Anatilimnocola aggregata: one gene and its partner. The protein of the gene in region 1 interacts with the protein of each later gene in a pairwise test. Links are inferred from orthologs where the notes say so. Each region holds a gene or a part of one and is shown in the gene's direction. Other genes may lie near its edges.

What was found. Proteins that work in one complex are often made in the same cells at the same time.
Region 2: the proteins of ETAA8_RS27460 (region 1) and ETAA8_RS08715 interact in binary tests that used the Escherichia coli proteins (3 or more experiments, as listed by UniProt). The link is inferred for Anatilimnocola aggregata from one-to-one orthologs.

The regions. Positions count from the first base shown.
Region 1 is NZ_CP036274.1:7,263,581-7,269,623, reverse strand. What follows is about bases 1,995-4,741. They hold ETAA8_RS27460 (PTS sugar transporter subunit IIA), read left to right. Parts: upstream 1,995-3,003; coding sequence 3,004-3,480; downstream 3,481-4,741. Other genes in these bases: ETAA8_RS27445 (hypothetical protein), read left to right, coding at 4,549-4,741; ETAA8_RS27450 (Flp family type IVb pilin), read left to right, coding at 4,200-4,529; ETAA8_RS27455 (HPr family phosphocarrier protein), read left to right, coding at 3,676-3,984; hpf (ribosome hibernation-promoting factor, HPF/YfiA family), read left to right, coding at 2,504-2,881; ETAA8_RS27470 (hypothetical protein), read right to left, coding at 1,995-2,156. In the rest of the region: ETAA8_RS27475 (YifB family Mg chelatase-like AAA ATPase), read right to left, coding at 335-1,705; more of ETAA8_RS27470, read right to left, coding at 1,677-1,994; more of ETAA8_RS27445, read left to right, coding at 4,742-5,172; ETAA8_RS27440 (DUF1549 and DUF1553 domain-containing protein), read right to left, coding at 5,169-6,043. UniProt on the Escherichia coli protein: Seems to have a role in regulating nitrogen assimilation.
Region 2 is NZ_CP036274.1:2,273,715-2,279,338, reverse strand. The notes cover bases 1,900-5,143. They hold ETAA8_RS08715 (sensor histidine kinase), read left to right. Parts: upstream 1,900-2,231; coding sequence 2,232-4,943; downstream 4,944-5,143. Other genes in these bases: ETAA8_RS08710 (response regulator), read left to right, coding at 4,940-5,143; kdpC (potassium-transporting ATPase subunit KdpC), read left to right, coding at 1,900-2,184. Outside these bases: potassium-transporting ATPase subunit KdpB, read left to right, coding at 1-1,584; more of kdpC, read left to right, coding at 1,603-1,899; more of ETAA8_RS08710, read left to right, coding at 5,144-5,624. UniProt on the Escherichia coli protein: Member of the two-component regulatory system KdpD/KdpE involved in the regulation of the kdp operon. KdpD may function as a membrane-associated protein kinase that phosphorylates KdpE in response to environmental signals.

The DNA.
Region 1 (6,043 bases):
GAGCGATTTTTTAGCGATGAGCCAGTTGATAACACCGTCTCAGAACTGGAACAGAGTCTGCGCGTACTCGGTGAAAAAATCCGAATCGGGAAAGAGGGCCTTTTGCTGGAAGTCAAACACGCGCGGCTTCGCAACGAACTCAGCGACACTGTGAATGAGTGGCTCACTGAATACGACGCGCTCGAAGAGCAACTGTTGCACGCCAAGAATGCGAACAAGCCGCTCGATTGGGACAATGCTCCGATCACTGACCAGCTGCTGGTCGAACTGGCGAACTGGCGTAAGTGGTGCGAGGACAGTTTCTCGCACGACCGGCTGGGCACCCGCGAAGTGTTTAGGCAGCTCGGCGCTCAAGTGCGCCTACGTTGGACCTGTGAAAAGAAGCAGTGGGGAAAAGAAATTCGGAATTATTATCAGCTAGCAACTGACTGTAGTTACCGCCTTGGTGAGCAGCAGGCGAGCCTAAATCTTGCCAAGGTACATCAAGCTCCGGTTGAGGGATCGAGCAATTGCAATCGCGGCGTGGATCGTTCTTATAGCCGCACGGGCAAGGGTTGAGTGCCGCCACGAGCATGATCTCGGCGGGGAAGGTGGTGCTATTCATCGCTCGCGAGATAGTGACGGTGCCATCTTCGAGTGGCTGACGCATGACTTCGAGCGTGCGGCGATTGAACTCGGGGAGTTCGTCCAAAAAGAGTACGCCGTTGTGTGCCTGGCTGATTTCGCCCGGTGCCGGTGGGTTGCCGCCGCCAACAAGTCCGGCCTCGCTGATGGTGTGATGCGGCGAACGAAATGGCCGCCGGGCGAGCAGCGGCTGACCCGGCGTGAGCTTACCGAGTGAGCTATAGATGCGAGTGGTTTCGATCGATTCGCTGGCGGTGAGTGAGGGTAGAATTGTCGGCACGCGCTTGGCGAGCATCGTTTTGCCCGATCCGGGCGGGCCGATCATCAATAGATTATGAGATCCGGCAGCAGCCACCACGACGGCCCGCTTGGCCATTTCCTGGCCACGGACATCGGCAAAGTCATCATCGTAGCGGCCCAATTCGTCGAACAGTTCTCCCACGCGCGATGGGACCGGAGCGATATCGACGACGCCACTTAAGTAACCGACGGCTTGCGTCAAACTGGTGACGGGGATGACTTCGATCTGTTCCACAACGGCCGCTTCGGCCGCGTTCTCGGCGGGCAAGATCAAGCCGCGCAGCCCCCGCTGTTTGGCAGTGGCCATTGCCATGGAGAGCGCGCCCTTCACTGGGCGAGTGGTGCCTTCGAGCGACAACTCGCCCACGACGGCATATTGCTCTAGCAGTTCCGATTGCAGCTGTCCGCTGCCGGCAAGAATGCCGAGCGTGATGGGGAGGTCGAACGAGGCAGCCGACTTTGCGAGCTCGGCGGGGGCCAAATTGATCACGACGCGATCGTTGGGCCGCAGGAAGCCGCTGTTGGCAATGGCGCGGTCAATGCGATGCTGACTTTCTTTGACGGCCGCTTCAGGCAGTCCGACCAGAATCGTCTTCGGCAGCGCACCGGGCGATACGTCGACTTCTACTTCGACCGGGACCGCATCGATGCCGAGGAGCGAGAAGGTTTGCAGCTTTGCGAGCATGGCAGGTTCGCAAGTGGTGAAAGTCAAGTGCGGCGTGCGACCGGTAAAGCGAACCCGTGTGAACGACTTACGTGCGCGTGGCAAACTGCTCGACATATTCGAGCACCCAGGCATCGATCAGCGTGCGAAATTTATCGATGTCGACTTCTTCCAACCGTTCGAAGTAGTTGCGATTGAAGACCTCGCGGTTGCGAATTGTCCCTTTCGCGGCCAGATCGAGTACGTGCAGGCTTGAGTAAGGACGGACGGTCACTTCCAGCCGGCTATAGGTGCTGGAGCGGCTGACGCCGGTTTGAAAATCGTCTCGAAAGCAAGCACCACCCCAACCGCGATCGCCGAACATCGTTTCGTAGTTGAAGCCGGGGAAGAAATTTGGCAGGCGGCGAACGCAGTCTTCGATGTAATCGGAAAGTGCCAGCCGATGTTGCGAGTGCAAACGACGGAATTCTTCCTCCGTCATCTGCTTGGCTTTAGCTTCGCGCGCGGTATCTTCCCCGCGGCGTTGGCCCCGTTCAATTGCCTGGCGTAAGCGGTCGTCGAAAGTCATGGTGATATTGTGGCGGTGAGCCGCGGTGGAGGCTAGTGGCGCTGAGCGAAGTTTGCAGAAGGAAGCTGTGGGAATGATAAGCAAAAACCGGCGAGACATTTTGCGCGGCAGCCAATATGGATGGATTCTCCCGGTTGTGACAATTGCCGGTTGTGGGCCTAGAACAGACCGATCCGGGACGGATGACTGCCGGCTCTGGCTCTAGCCTGCCAGCCAGAAGGAGAGGTACATTAACCGTGGGTGCCTCTGGCCTTACGGCTGGGCGCAATCCTGCCCTGGATGGTGGGGGGCGGTTTCCCTGCCCTGTTGCTGCGGACAGCAGAAGCTACACTAGAGGGCTTCCCTTTATGCCTATGGAGACATCTTCGGTGCAGATCAACATCTCGGCACGTCATGGCCACCTGAGTACTGGCACCCAGGAGAAGATTTCGGATAAGGTTGAATCCATCCGCCGACTCTTCGACCGCATCACGGCGATTCAAGTCGTGGTCGATCTGGAGCATCGGGACGAGCCTAGCGTCGAAATCAAAATCCTCGCCGAGCATCACGATGAGTTCGTGGCTACCGTGAAGGCCGAAAATGTGCTGACCGCACTCGATGGAGTGATCGACAAGGTCGAAGCTCAGGTGCGCAAGTTCAAAGAACGACTGAAGGATCACAAGGCCACGGGTCACAAGCACCTGGAAGCTCCGTTGCCCGAAATCGCTGAAGATGAGGCCGAATAGGCCTAGGACCAAAAGCGAACGTAGAACAAACAAATAATTGCCCCTTGGAATACCTGCTCTGTGGACTAAGACCACCGCACTCGCTGGCGTGGCTGGACCCCATCCTTGCAAGGAAACTGGTTATGAAGTTCAGTGATTTTGTTCAGACCGATGCGATCAAAGCGAGCGTAACGGCCACCGCCAAACCCGACGTAATTCGCGAACTGGTCGAGTCGCTCGCTGCGGCAGGCGCGATCAAGGCCGGCGATCAAGAAGGCATCATCGCAGCGATTCTTAAGCGCGAAGAGCTCGGCAGCACCGGGATTGGCCGCGGCGTCGCCGTTCCTCACACCAAGCACCCCAGTGTCGAAAAGCTGGTGGGTACCGTCGGCGTGAGCCACGAAGGTGTCGACTTCAATAGCTTGGATGGCGACAAGGTCCACCTGTTCTTTCTGCTCGTCTCTCCCCCCGATCGCCCCGGCGACCATTTGCGAGCACTCGAGAACATCTCGCGCCAGTTGCGCGACGACACCTTCTGTCGGTTCCTCAAGCAGGCCCAGTCGGTGCAAGACATTCGTCAACTGCTGGACGAAGCCGATCACAATCAGTTCTCCACCTAAGGCATTTGCGGCCGAAGCTGGTTTTCGCTGGCGATTGTGGCGGGCTCGCCAGCTGCAGTTATTGGCGGCGGGTGAATGGATGTTCGCCCCGTGTGTTGATTCTCGTTAGCGGCAGGTCTTATCTCTTCGTTGTTTCGTGCCTGCCCCGTTCGTGGTTTGAGTTGGTTCCTTTTCCCCAGTTCGGCGTCGTGCGCTATGTCTGAAACGTCTGCCCAGCGAACGGTGGTTGTCGCAAATACGCAGGGCTTTCACGCCCGGCCAGCGCATCTGTTCGTTAAGTTGGCAATGTCCTACAAGTGCAAAGTGCAGATTCGCAAGGGGAACCAGGTCATCGACGGCAAGAGCATTCTCGATCTGCTCACCCTCGGTGCCGGCAACGGCACACAGTTGCAATTGCAGGCCACTGGAGCCGATGCCGAAGAAGCTGTCGAAGCCTTGGCGCAACTGGTCGAAGGTGGCTTTGGCGAGTTAAACGAAAATGGCCATGAGCCAGCCGCCAACTAGTTTTGTCGGCAAGCGTACCGAGCTGCACTGCGACAATTTGTCGAGACTTCCTGGCACTTTGACGTAATCGGCAGAAGTGTCCGTCGATTGATTTTTTCAGGTCCTGGACGACCACTTCTGGGCGTCGTCCCCAATCTTGCCCTACCGCAGAAACCTACGGTCTGAAGTCGGGACAACTCGGTCCCGTGTCTCGTTTGTTTTGTGGAGGGATTGAAATGAAACTGAAAGCAACGCTTCGACGGGGAGCAACTGCAGTGCAAGTTGCCGTGGTACTCGGCGCGGTCACCCTGGTAGTGATCGGCAGCATTAGCCAACTCGGTTCGGCCAGCAAATCGCAGATGACGCAAGTCGCGTCGAACGTCGGCAATCCGAGCAGTCTGGTGGGCAGCTTCGGCAGTGCCAGCGGCTCATCGTCGGGCAGCAGCGGTTCGGGCGACTCGAGCGGTTCGTCCGGCAGCTCATCGTCGGGGGGCAGTTCGTCCGGCGAATCCACCGATTCCGGCAGTTCGGGTGGCAGTTCCGGCGGTAGTTCGGTTTGTCCGTAGGTTTGGGAAACGCCTGCCAATGCAAACCGCATCTCCACCTTTGCGATCATCGCCTGCCACGATGACGCAAACGAATGTAGACAGCGACTCTCAACGCCTCCGCGCACTTGGGCTGGCAGCGATTGCGTTCTTTCTAATCCATGCGCTCTATCAACAGCTGCATGGTCGACTCGAAAACCTGCTCTGGGCCTGTCACCTGGCCGATCTGGCAGTTGGCCTTGGTCTGGTGCTTGCTTCGCGAGCCATCACGGCGACGGGGCTCGTCATGCTCGGCTTTGGCGTGCCGATGTGGCTCGTCGGCCTCGCGACCGGCGGCGAGTTCTACCCGACATCGATCCTGACTCACCTGGGCGGAACTACAGTGGGCATCCTGGGCTTGAGACGGCTGGGGGGATTGCAGGGCGATTGGTGGAAGGCCTACCTCGCGATTCTGCTGCTGATTGTTCTTTCGCGCTGTCTCACACCGGCGGCGATGAACGTGAACTTTGCGTTTCGCACTTGGGGTTTCGCGCGTGAATGGATTCCCTCGCTGGAGATTCATCTTCTCAGCTTGCTGGCAGTTTGGGCAGCCGGGCTATTTGCAGCCGAAAGCGTGCTGCGTTTGCTGGTCAGACACAACCGGCAGCTTGCTAATTGCGCTTAGTGCCGGAAGACGAACTCTTTGCTATTCAGCAAAGCCCAGGCAAGATCTTGCAGTCCGTTGAGGCGTTTCTCGTGCTGAGTAAGAAGTTCCATGGCGGCTTCGAGTTCGGCCGACGTAGGCTGCCGCAGGAGTGCGACGAAGTACAACTCGGCCACGACTTGCTCGTTGCTACGATCGGAAGCCGCGAGCTTGGCCAGGCGGTTTTCGTCTTGGGAGAGTAGCGCATCGAGTCCCGCATCGCCCAGCAGTACGAACGCCTGCTTGAGCGTGGTTTCGCCCGAGCGTTCGCATTCGCAAGCGAGCAGCCGGTCTGGCTTGCCGAAGGTCTTGAGAAAACGGTCGGCCGTGGTTGGCGGCTTCTCGCGCGAACGCACTCGCTCAACACCGCGAATTTGACCCGCGCGAGTTCCCAGGGGATAGCCCGCGTACTCAATGGGCATGTCTAGCACCTGGCACCAGGCATCGAGCAGCTTTTCGGCCGATAGTCGCTGCGGTACCGTGCGCGAGAAGTTTCGTACGTCCTGCCCGTTGCTCAAATTGGGCGAACTGGCCAGCTGATAAATCTGGCTGCTCATGATCTGCCGAATCAAGGAGCGAAGATCGTAGTCGGCCGCGATCAGGTCGCTCGCCAACTGATCGAGCAGTTGAGGGTGAACGGCGGGGTTAGTGGCCCGGAAATCGTCGATCGGTTCCACCAGACCGCGACCGAGCAAGTGATACCACACCAGATTGGCCTGATTCTCAGCAAATCGCTTGTTGTCTGCCGATGTCAGCCATTCGCCCAAGGCATCGAGCCGTTCGCTCTTCGTGTCGACAGGTTTCTTTGCGCCTAGTAGTTGCGGCCGTGCGTCTTTGCCGGTGCGAGCATTTT
Region 2 (5,624 bases), 5.0 Mb from region 1 along the record:
AGCGCGCCGGTCGTACGTGAAAGCGGCGGTGACCGCAGCTCGGTCACCGGCGGGACGCGAGTCGTTTCCGATCAACTGATCATCCGCGTCACCACCATGCCCGGCGAGAGTTTCATCGACCGGATGATTGCCATGGTGGAAGGAGCCAAGCGGCAAAAGACGCCGAATGAAATTGCTCTGGCGATTCTGCTGGCGGGGTTCACGATCATCTTCCTGCTGGTCGTAGCCACACTGTTGCCGTTCTCGATGTATAGCGTCGAAGTCGCGAAACTGGGAACGCCCATCTCGATCACCAAGCTCGTCGCCTTGCTCGTCTGTTTGATTCCCACGACCATCGGCGCGCTCCTCTCAGCGATCGGCATCGCGGGAATGAATCGCCTCAGCCAAGCAAATGTCATCGCGATGTCCGGCCGTGCGGTGGAAGCCGCGGGAGACATTGATGTCTTGCTGCTCGACAAGACCGGCACGATCACGCTCGGCAATCGCCAAGCGACGGCATTCCTGCCCGCCGATGGCGTCACTCCAGCGGAACTGGCCGATGCCGCGCAGCTATCGTCCCTGGCCGATGAAACGCCGGAAGGGCGGAGCATCGTCGTGCTGGCGAAGCGCGACTTCGGTCTGCGCGGCCGCGAGCTCGACAAGCTGCATGCGACGTTCATTCCGTTCTCGGCCAGCACGCGGATGAGCGGAGTCGATTTCGCCGGCAAAGAGATTCGCAAGGGTTCAGCGGATGCTATTGCCAAGTACATGCAACAGTATGGGGGCGAGTTTCCCAAGTCATTGCGGACACAGGTCGAGCAGATCTCCCACAGCGGTGGCACTCCGCTCGTGGTCGCGGAGAAGAACCGCGCTCTGGGAGTCATTCAACTCAAGGACATCGTGAAGGGTGGCATCCGCGAACGCTTCGCCGAGCTGCGACAGATGGGTATCAGAACGGTGATGATCACTGGCGACAATCCGCTGACCGCCGCCAGCATCGCGGCCGAAGCGGGCGTGGATGACTTTCTCGCAGAAGCGACTCCGGAAGCGAAGCTGAAACTGATTCGCGAGTATCAACAGGGGGGCCGCCTGGTGGCGATGACCGGCGACGGCACCAACGACGCGCCAGCGCTCGCGCAGGCCGACGTCGCCGTGGCCATGAACTCCGGCACCCAAGCCGCAAAAGAAGCAGGGAACATGGTCGATCTCGACTCGAATCCCACCAAGCTGATCGAGATCGTCAACATCGGCAAGCAACTGCTGATGACCCGCGGTGCGCTGACGACCTTCAGCATCGCCAACGATGTCGCCAAGTACTTCGCGATCATACCGGCCGCGTTTGCTTCGACCTACCCAGCCCTAAAACGGCTCGATGTCATGCAGCTCCATTCCGCGAACAGCGCAATCCTGTCCGCCGTCATTTTCAACGCCCTGGTGATCATCGCACTGATTCCACTCGCGCTACGCGGGGTGAAATACCGCCCCGTCGGTGCTGCCCAAATCCTGCGCGACAATCTGCTGATCTACGGACTGGGTGGCCTGGTCGTGCCGTTCATTTTCATCAAGCTGATCGACCTGCTGCTGGTCATCAGCGGTCTGGCGTAAATAAGAAAGGACTTTCCCATGCAAATTCTAAAACAAACCTGGTCAGCGATCGCCATGCTGCTGTTGCTAACCGTGCTGACTGGCATCCTCTATCCAGTGGCCGTCACCGGAATCGCTGCGTTGTTCTTTCCGCATCAGTCGAATGGTAGCCTGATTGTGAAACACGGCAAAATACAAGGCTCCGAGCTATTGGGGCAGCAGTTCAGCGAGCCGCAGTATTTTTGGGGCAGGCTGTCGGCAACTGGGCCGTTTCCGTATAACTCGGCATCGTCGAGCGGTTCTAATCTGGGACCGCTGAACCCGGCCGTGCAAAGCGCCGCGGCAGCTCGCGCCGCGGAACTGCGCAAGTATGATCCGGGAATTAAAGAAATTCCCGTCGATTTGCTCACCTCGTCCGGCAGCGGCCTCGATCCGCATATCAGTCCCGTAGCGGCTGCGGTGCAAGTGAGGCGTGTAGCCCAGGAGCGAAGCCTTTCGATTGAGAAGGTGCAGGAACTCGTAGCAAAGCACAGCGCAGCGAGGCAACTGGACATTCTGGGCGAGCCTCGCGTGAATGTGCTGCTGCTCAATCGTGAGCTCGACGGCCTGCACGCGAAATAGCTCGCGCGAGTATAATAAACGCAATTACCCCTTTGAGATGCACTTCGATGACTGACGCGCGGCCTGATCCTGATATGTTGCTCAGCCGCGTCGAGTCGGAGTTGGCTAAGGAACATCGTGGTCAACTCCGCATCTTCTTTGGCTACGCAGCCGGCGTAGGAAAGACCTATGCCATGCTGCAAGCAGCGCAGCGCCGCAAAGCAGCCGGCGTCGATGTGGTGGTCGGTTATGTCGAACCACATGGCCGCAAAGAAACGGAGTTGTTGCTCGCAGGCCTCGAAGCCTTGCCCTTTCGCGAGGTTCCGTATCGCGATTTGAAACTGCGCGAGTTCGATCTCGATGCAGCGCTCGTGCGCAAGCCGCAATTGATCCTGGTTGATGAACTGGCTCACACCAATGCCGAGGGTCTGCGGCATGCCAAGCGTTGGCAGGATGTCGAAGAGTTACTGGCCGCAGACATTGATGTCTACACCACGGTCAACGTGCAGCACATCGAGAGTTTGAACGATGTGATTGCCCAGATCACGGGCATCGAAGTCCATGAGACGGTGCCGGACGATGTATTCGACCGCGCTGACGAGATCGAGCTAATCGACATCACGCCTGAGCAACTGGTCGAGCGACTGCGGGCCGGCAAGGTTTATTTACCCGAGCAGGCACAGCGGGCGATTCAAAGTTTTTTTCAGCGTGCCAATCTGGTGGCCCTCCGCGAAATTTCCTTGCGCCGGTCGGCCGATCGCGTCGGTGCCGATGTGCAAACCGAACGTAACATCCGCGGTGAGCGAAAGACCTGGCCCACCACCGACAGGTTGCTCGTCTGTGTCAGTCCCAGTCCGCAATCTGCCAAGCTCATTCGCACTGCCCGGCGAATGGCCAGCGCACTCCATGCCGACTGGATCGCGGTCCATGTGGAAACCGCGCAAGATTTGCCAACGAAAGCTCAACATCAACTAGTCAACAATTTGCGACTTGCCGAGCAACTCGGCGCAGAAACCGTCACGCTGACGGGCAACAATGCAGCGGATGAAATTGTCACTTACGCGCGCGATCGCAATGTGACCAAAATCATCGCCGGCAAAACCGATTTCCCCCGTTGGCATTCTTTCCTGTTTGGTTCGTTCTTGGACTCATTGCTGCGCCTGAGCGGCGACATTGACGTGTATGTCATCCGCGGCATGGGCGAAGCTCCTACGGTCAAAGCACCTCCACCTACGCGGTCGTTCAACTGGCAACCGTATGGCTGGGCGACTTTGATCGTCGCGATCTGCACTGCCCTGGGCGCGGGCATGTACTGGCTGCAATTCGCCGAGGCCAACATTGCGATGATTCTGTTGCTGGGAGTGGTCCTCTCGGCAGCCTGGTTCGGTCGTTGGCCAGGCATCTATGCTTCGGTCGTGAGCGTGCTCGTCTTCGATTTCTGCTTTGTTCCGCCGCGGTGGACGTTTGCGGTTTCGGATGCGCAGTATTTGATCACGTTTTCGGTGATGCTCGGCATTTCTGTGGGGATCAGTGCGCTAACGGCGCAGATTCGAGGGCAGGTCCTCACAGCCCGTCAACAGCAGCGACGCGCGGAGACGTTGTATCGACTCAGCAAACAACTGGCTGCGGTTTCAGGCAGTGACTTCCTCGTGACTCTCGCGGCAGCGCAAGTTGGCGAACTGTTTCATGGTGAAGTGGCGGTGTATCTGCACGATCAACACCGGGAACTGCAACTGCGCGTGGGGCAGAACACCGAGCTGGCGAGACATGCCAACAGCTTGGGTGTGGCTCAGTGGGTCGTTGCCAATGATCAGCCGGCAGGGGCAGGCACGGAAACTTTGCCACAGACGGGTGGGATATTTGTTCCGCTCATTGGCACACAGTCGACGCTCGGTGTCCTGGCCGTGCGGCCCCAGGATCAAGACCTGCTGCAACTGCCGGGGCAGCGTCAAATGCTGGAAGCCTGCGCGGGACAGCTCGCGCTCGCCTTGGAGCGAGATCAATTGTCACTTGAAGCCAGTCAGGTTTTGCTGCAGGCAGAAACCGAGCGGCTGCGTAGCTCACTGCTTAGCAGCGTGTCGCATGATCTTCGCACTCCTTTATCTTGCATCGCCGGCGCCAGCAGCACCTTGCTGCAATCGACCTCTCCGACCGAGCATTCGAGGCGGGAACTGCTGCAATCCATTTACGATGAGTCGCATCGCATGAGCAGGTTGGTGGATAATCTGCTGGAAATGACCAAGATCGAAGCTGCCGGCCTGCAGGTTCACCGCCAGTGGGAGGTCGTCGAGGAGATCATTGGCGCCGCGTTGCATCGGCTTGATTCGGCGCTGGCGGCTCGCACGATCACCACGAGCGTTCCCCCCGAACTGCCGATGATCGAGATGGATGGCCTGCTAATCGAGCAAGTGCTCGTGAACCTGCTCGATAATGCGATCAAATACACGCCGCCGGACTCGCCGCTTGAAATCAACGTTTCTCACTCGGCGGGCTGGCTGAGCATCTCCGTTGCTGATCACGGTGTCGGAATTGCGGCGGGAGACGAACGACTCATCTTCGAAAAGTTCTACCGCGCCGGCTCGCCTGACTCACGCGCTCAGCAGCGCGGTTCCGGTCTGGGCCTCGCGATTTGCAAAGCCATCGTGGAAACCCACGGCGGCGAGATTCATGCGCATAATCGCCCGGGTGGCGGCGCCTGCTTCACGTTCACCTTGCCAGCCAGTAAAGAACCGCCCACGGCATCCGAATCAAAATCGCCACAGGCGGCAGGCCTCGTATGACCCACGAAGCTCCACTCATCCTCATCATCGAAGACGAAGCGCCGATTCGCCGCTTCCTGCGGGCCTCCCTCTCGGAGCAAGGCTACCGGTTCAATGAAGCCGAATCGGCTCAGGACGGCCTGCGTTTGGCAGCGTCGCAACCGCCGGATTTGATCGTACTCGATCTGGGCTTGCCCGATCAGAATGGCTTGGAGGTGTTGCGGCAGATTCGCGACTGGTCCTCGGTCCCCATCATCATCGTCTCCGCGCGCGGCCAGGAGCACGACAAAGTAACGGCCCTGGACTTGGGAGCGAATGACTATCTGACCAAGCCCTTCGGGGTCGGCGAACTGTTTGCGCGCATTCGGGTCGCACTGCGTCTGGCTTGCAAAATGCCCGCCGAGCCGGTCTTCGCCACCGGCGAGCTGAAAGTTGACTTGACCGCGCGACGAGTCTGGGTGCAGGGCCAGGAAGTTCACCTCACACCAACGGAATATCGTCTGCTAACGACGTTGATCCGCGACGCTGGCAAGGTCTTGACGCAATCCTATTTGCTCAAGGAAGTCTGGGGCCCCGGCCATGCCCAAGAAGGCCATTACTTGCGCGTCGCCATGGCAAAATTGCGATCCAAAATCGAATCCGAACCTGCCCGCCCCCGAATCATCATCACCGAAGTTGGCGTCGGCTACCGATTGAATGTGA